DNA from 2 places in the Neobacillus sp. NPDC097160 genome. Region 2 is predicted to be linked to the other one. Evidence: riboswitches for the same ligand, from Rfam matches in the RefSeq annotation. Region 2 holds a riboswitch; the other holds the start of a gene.
The links. A riboswitch is a leader RNA that binds a small molecule or an ion and turns the genes downstream of it on or off. The one in region 2 is predicted to bind preQ1.

Region 1 (3,423 bases), on a different contig from region 2:
ACATGGATATTCAGTATGCCCAATCTGGAATCTTTTCACCTTCCGACTTTGAGTTTGCAAGAGATGGAATCGTTGGAGAATGTGATGCCAATATTGACACCGTTGTAGTTGGTGACGTCGACCTAGAAATATTAAGACGCTCCCGAAGTTCGAGTTCATTGCGGCAATCTCGCAACAGAAGACTTGACCTATATCACATTGTATGGAATAAAAAAATTTAGGTGGTGTCAGGTACCAATAAACACCAAAAAAGCTATTGATTTCCAATTTATTCGATGTTATGATTGAAGTAATTATAGAGAAATGGAGGTTTTCCTAGTGTATTTTTGCAGATTGCGATTCCAAAATTTGAACCGTTAATTGAATAACGTTCAAGTCTCTGCCAGCTGTGCAGAGTAAATGGGATTGGTCTGCCTTTTTCAAGGAAACCTTTATTTTACGGTAAGTGAAAAAGAGGGGGCGAGTCGGCCCTCTTTTTTGCTGTCTTTAAAAATAAATATGGGATATGAGAAATGCTTGTTTTCCTATACCTTTTTTAATCAGTGGAAGAAGAATTGGCATTTTTCATTCTGAGACCAACAATCTTACCAGATTATTTCCATGCCCTTTTCGGGTATTTTTCGCGATGGATTCATCCATTTACTTTGCACAGATAGGTCGTCTGTGTTTTTTTGTGTTTTTTCAGAAAAGAAATGGAGGAATTTACCCATGAGAGAAAAACAAAAAGCGCTTATTGTTGGTGTCAATATCAATCATCAAGCAGATTTTTCCTATTCGATGAAGGAACTGGAGAACCTAGCTGCTGCCTGTCATATCGAAGTCGTTGGTGAAATCACTCAAAATTTAAACCGCCTTAATAAATCACATTATATTGGTACCGGGAAAATCGAGGAGGCGAAACTACTCCTTGAAGAAACAGATGTGGATTTAATCGTATTTAACGATGAGCTATCAGCATCGCAAATTCGAAATCTTGAAGAAGGGCTTGATCGAAAAGTCATTGATCGCACGATGTTGATATTAGATATATTTGCCGAACGGGCTAAAACGAGAGAGGCGCAGCTCCAGGTGGAAGTGGCTCGCCTTAAATATTTGCTCCCAAGAATAATTGGTTCGCGGGAATCGTTAGGCCGTCAAGGCGGGGGAGTTGGCTTGAAAAATAGAGGTGCAGGTGAAACCAAGTTAGAACTCGACCGCAGAAAAATCGAGGCAAAAATTGCCGAATTGAATAAGGAATTGGAGGCACTCGTCATGCAGCGGGAAACTCGGCGCAGCCAACGGAAAAAGAGCGGTGTGCCGCTTGTTTCTCTAGTAGGCTACACAAATGCCGGCAAATCAACAATTATGAATGCAATGCTGCGAAGGTCCCATCAATCATTGAATAAACAAGTGTTTGAGAAAGATATGTTATTTGCAACGTTGGATACGTCCGTTAGAAAAATAAAATTGGCCAATCACCTGCCGTTTATGCTAGCTGATACAGTTGGCTTTGTCGATAAGCTGCCGCATCATCTCGTTAAAGCTTTTCGTTCGACCCTTGAGGAAGCAGCAACAGCGGATTTACTCATCCATGTCGTTGATTTTTCAAGTCCACATTATGAAAATCTTAAAAATGTGACGAATAATACGTTAAGAGAGATGGGGATCAATCAAATCCCTACAATCATTGCATATAATAAGTCCGATTTAGCCGATGTTGATTTTCCTGCCGTTAAGGGAAGGAGCGTCTATCTTTCTGCTAAACAAGGTGTAGGAATAGAGGAATTAGTCGATGTGATCAGTGAGCATATTTTTAAAAATCCGATCCATTGTGAAATGTTAATTCCTTTTGATGGCGGCAGCTTAGTTTCCTACCTGAATGAGAATGCAAATGTGCTTTCGACAAGCTACGAAGACAATGGCACCAAGTTAACGGTAGAATGTAATCAAGACGATTTTGAAAAATACCAGCAATACGTTATTTAAAGTGAGTGTGTCTTGAATGGTATCCGGCGGAAAAATTTTTGTTTGACGTTTTCTAAACTGTTCTTTATGATAGTAAAGAAAAGAATACCCGTACTTGAACGGGAGAGGTTCATAGCTGATACCCTCTATAAAAAACTATGGATACATGACTATCTGCCATGTCCATATCGGACGTGGCTTTTTTGTTTTTATCCCGAAAGTTTGCATAGAATGTTCAGAAGAAACTCTCTTGAAAAAGTGTGGGGGACACATTTTTACTAGGGGGTTTTTTTATGTCTGGCCGCAAGCCTACAGAAGGATTAAAGGATTTAACATTATTAGGGAATCAAGGTACTACCTATTCATTTGAATATGCACCGGAAGTCTTAGAGGCAGTTGATAATCTGCACCCGGAGCGTGATTATTTCGTGAAATTCAATTGTCCGGAATTTACGAGTCTTTGCCCGCTGACCCGTCAGCCGGATTTTGCTACGATGTATATTTCGTATGTTCCAGATCAGAAAATTGTCGAGAGTAAGTCTTTAAAATTATATCTTTTCAGCTTTAGGAATCACGGCGATTTTCACGAGGATTGTGTCAATATCATCATGAACGATTTAATTAAATTGCTCGATCCACGCTATATTGAGGTTTGGGGGAAGTTCACACCAAGAGGCGGAATTTCCATTGACCCATGGTGCAATTACGGAAAACCTGGCACTAAGTATGAGGAGATGGCCAGTTTCCGGTTAATGAACCATGACCTCTATCCGGAAAAAGTCGATAATCGATAAGGAAGGGATAAAGAAATGATATTTTACTTGAATGGAATTTTTGTTGGATTGTTAATTCTGGCAAACATTGTTGCTGTAAAGCTATTCAGCATTGGGAATTTCGCGATATTGCCTGCCGCTGTCATTGTTTATATTTTTACGTACCCACTCATTGATGTGATTGTTGAGGTTTATGGAAAAAAGGAAGGGCGGAGAACCGTTCAAGCTGGGCTGATTACACAAATCCTTGCTCTGATTTTTATTACGATTACGATTCATCTGCCTGCAGCACCAATATTTAAAGAACAAGGGTCCTTCGAAACAATCTTAAATGGAAGTTTTCGCGTGATTATTGCGAGCTTAATTTCTTATGCTGTAAGCCAAAACCTGGACGTGTTTGTATTTAATAAATTAAAAAAACGTCATGGTCAGAAAAAGCTATGGCTGCGCAATAACGCCTCTACCATGCTTAGCCAATTAATTGATACAACCATTTTCATCAGCATTGCCTTTTACGGAACAATGCCGATCGCTGTCTTAGGAAGCCTGATTCTAACTCAATATATATTTAAATTTGCAGCAGCCATCCTAACCACCCCGCTAGTCTACGGACTTGTCCATTTCATACGGAAACAGGAATCACGGGAACCAGCCCACCCGCTACAAAGGGTGGCACCAAAATAGCACCAATCAAAGCAGTCGTTAT
Region 2 (3,423 bases):
GTTAGACCAATTTACGTCATCCCATTCAGAAATTTGCCATTCGTTTAATACCATAGCTCCAAGGGTTTCTGATTCACTATGTAACATAAACATCTCTTTTTCGTTAATCGTGTGTTCAAAATACTCTTTATTCGGATACTCGACATCCCATTGATAGATTCCCTTTTGTTGCAGTTCTTCTTTACAATCTTGAAACAGTTGGTCAATGCTTGTTAAATCTCCGACTGCTGCAAGTGAAATTTGTTCTTCCCCCATACCTTTTTCCCCTTTAAATTTTATTGTCAGGTGCTACTAATTCCACTTTAATTCTGTCCGGATCTTCAAAATAAACGGCATAATGCAAATCCCCTCCGGCATATGGATGCTTATCCTGATACAGAATAGTAATCCCTTTTTCCATTAATTGTGCCGTTATTTGATTGACGTGTTCCTTGGTTTTTGCATGAAAGGCCAGATGATTCAGACCGACTCTAGAGCGGTGATAGGGAATATCCAGAAACCGCTTATCCGTTTGAACAAAAACAAGATAAGTTTCTCCATATTTCCAACTGATGCCTGAATCCCATTTCTGATATGTCTCGTAGCCTAATTCTGTTAAAAACCAATCCCAGAATTCGATGGTTTTGGTTAAGTCAGATACATAGATTTCAAGATGATGCAGCATGCTGATTTCCCCTTTCCAATAATCCCATTGTAGCATTTGCTAACAAAGAACAAACAGAAATTTCTGTTTTTCTAACCGTGAAAAACAAAAAAATCCTCCATTCAAAAAAACACCACAAATGGAGGGAGTAATCCAACTTGCGGTGTCTTGCGTTTATGAGAAGAATCTTTGAATAATAGTTTTCGGCTTTTTTCGTATTTTTTCAGCTATTGCTTGAAAACCGTACATCAGAACTGATTTAGCCATAAATAAAATTCCCATTTGGTAATGCTTCATTCTGACAAGAGAAACAATCCCCATATTTCTGAGGGTGATCATCCCTGGGAAAACAAACAAAAAGTTCGTGATTGTATTTAACAAAAGGAAACGGCGAAATTTCCCAAAGGAAAACTTTAATATCCAGATTGAGCCTACAAAAAGTGGCCCGATGATAAAGGGAATTTCGCCCATAGTTTTAGGAATAAGTTTCTCATAAAATCGCCACCAAACCCGTTTTTTTGCTATCAGACTTTCAACAGTAACCCAAATACAAACAAACAGGGCCCCCGGGTAAAATCTCCGAAATGACTTTTTCCCTAGGAGCGGCAATGAAAGCCATGGTACTAACATCATAGCGAGTAAGAACATTTTATTATGTTTCATCAATCAGCCATTCCTTTTTTCTTTTAGGATGCACAAATTGGTAAAATTTTATAATCGGTGTGTTATTTTTTGAAAAGTAGGCAAATTTGGAATAGAATGTAATTATATTTGGATGGGGGAATTTTTATGACAACAATTCAACGAGTTGGACAAATTGGGGTACCTGTGAAGGATATCGATCGAGCGATTACATTTTATAAGGATGTACTGAAGCTTCCGCTGCTGTTTAATACAGATACGATGGCATTTTTTGAGTGTAATGGGATGCGTCTCCTTCTCAGCCTACCGGAGAAGGAACAATTTGCGCATCCAAGTTCGGTGATTTATTTTAATGTTGATGCTATCAAGGCTGCCTATCAGGACCTTATTGAAAAAGGAGTAGCTTTTATTGATGAACCACATGTTGTTGCGAAAATGGGACAAACCGAAACATGGATGACGTTCTTTAAAGATACGGAAGACAACATCCATGCGTTAATGAGCGAGGTTCAAAATTAGGGATGCAAGGGATACCGTTTTGAGGCGGTATCCTTTATTTTTCCAAAATAGTGTCATTGACTGGTGCTTTTTTTTATATTAATATAGTAGATTGCAAGTATTATATAGTAACGTGGTTCGAGAACCTCCCACGTAAAAAAACTAAGGAGAAATGAATATGGAGAAAACATCTAATACATTGGCACAACCAATGGGTGCTAATGCAGGGGCTAGTGCCTCTGGAGCTGCTACAGCCGGCAAACCGCGCAACAATGTGCAAGGGATTGTCGTAAACGGGATTATTGCTGCATTGTACATTGCAGTCTCGGCCTTAATCCAGCCGTTTGGATTTACCCAAGTCCAGTTCCGTGTATCGGAAATGTTCAATCATCTTATCGTTTTTAACAAAAAGTACATTTACGGTATCGTTCTTGGTGTATTTTTAACAAATTTATTCTTTTCACCAATGAAGGCCTATGACCTTATTTTCGGTGTCGGCCAATCGGTAATTGCCTTATTAATCACGATTGCGTGCGCACGCTTTATTAAAGGCATTTGGGCGAGGATGATTGTCAATACACTTGTCTTCACATTTACGATGTTCTTAATTGCTCTGGAACTGCATTTGGCGTTTGATTTGCCATTCATGTTTACATGGTTAACAACTGCAGTGGGTGAATTTGTCGTGATGGCGGTTGGTATGCCAGTCATGTATGTAATTAATAAACGTGTTCAGTTTAATAAAATGGTGTAAATAAGAAAAGCGGAAGGCGCCCGTCTATCGGCGTATGGCCTGGAGCTGGACAATAAATAGCAAGAGGTGCTGCTTAAGTTGACTAAAGCAGCACCTCTTTTTTAATTTTTCTAGCTGAGTATTCTTTTGATCTTTTGGATCTCATCCCCGTTGATTCGATTGCGGAAGTCTCCATCAATCCTTACTGCGGAGCCAAAATGATATTCTGCTGCCTGAAGTTGGTCGTGAATGTATCCGATATTTTTTGTGGATAGACCTGAACCCGGCATGATGGTTGGGGAGGTTACGGATTTCTGCGACTGCTCAATCATTCTTTTTAAATTATCAAGCCCTTCGTGCGCGGTCGGTTTACCACCTGATGTCAGAATTTGATCTACATGATATGGTGATTGACAGAGCGATTGATAAGCCTCGATAGAATTTGTTTGATCAATCGCACGATGGAACGTTACGGTTAGGCCTTTCGCATCTTCTAACACCATTGAGAGCATGTCAAAATCTACTTTGCCCTGATTGTTTATTGCCCCGAAGACAATTCCCGCCGCGCCCAATTCTTTAATTACTTTTATATCCTCGCGAATGGCCCCCCATTCATCTTTACGATACACAAATGAAAAGCTATGCGGCCGTACCATGACCATAACAGGAATCTTAACACTCTGGACAACTGTTTTAATGATTCCGTAACTGGGTGTCAGTCCGCCTTCTGTCATGGCGGAAACTAACTCAAGACGGTCAGCGCCATAGGCCTCCGCTGTTTTGGCATCTTCATCATTTAAGACAATAATCTCTATTTTGCTCATCTAAAAAAACCCCTTTTTCATAGAAAAATATTTATAATACGTTTCCGTTTGCGACCGCTTCACGCAGCCATTTTTCTCAAATA

Region 1: it holds a riboswitch for preQ1, as region 2 does, so the genes downstream of both, queF (preQ(1) synthase) here and ACIQXV_RS03390 (QueT transporter family protein) in region 2, are expected to answer to the same signal.

Annotation. Positions count from the first base shown of each region.
Region 1 covers NZ_JBIWDU010000009.1:245,044-248,466, forward strand. The annotation lists gene ACIQXV_RS15040 (GNAT family N-acetyltransferase) at 1-221, shown strand, start outside; gene hflX (GTPase HflX) at 709-1,965, shown strand; PreQ1 riboswitch class I at 2,064-2,110, shown strand; gene queF (preQ(1) synthase) at 2,238-2,738, shown strand; gene ACIQXV_RS15055 (queuosine precursor transporter) at 2,754-3,401, shown strand.
Region 2 covers NZ_JBIWDU010000002.1:292,580-296,002, forward strand. The annotation lists gene ACIQXV_RS03370 (GNAT family N-acetyltransferase) at 1-255, opposite strand, end outside; gene ACIQXV_RS03375 (VOC family protein) at 269-664, opposite strand; gene ACIQXV_RS03380 (hypothetical protein) at 818-1,306, opposite strand; gene ACIQXV_RS03385 (VOC family protein) at 1,433-1,804, shown strand; PreQ1 riboswitch class I at 1,911-1,955, shown strand; gene ACIQXV_RS03390 (QueT transporter family protein) at 1,962-2,537, shown strand; gene ACIQXV_RS03395 (copper homeostasis protein CutC) at 2,648-3,340, opposite strand; gene ACIQXV_RS03400 (N-acetyltransferase) at 3,341-3,423, opposite strand, start outside.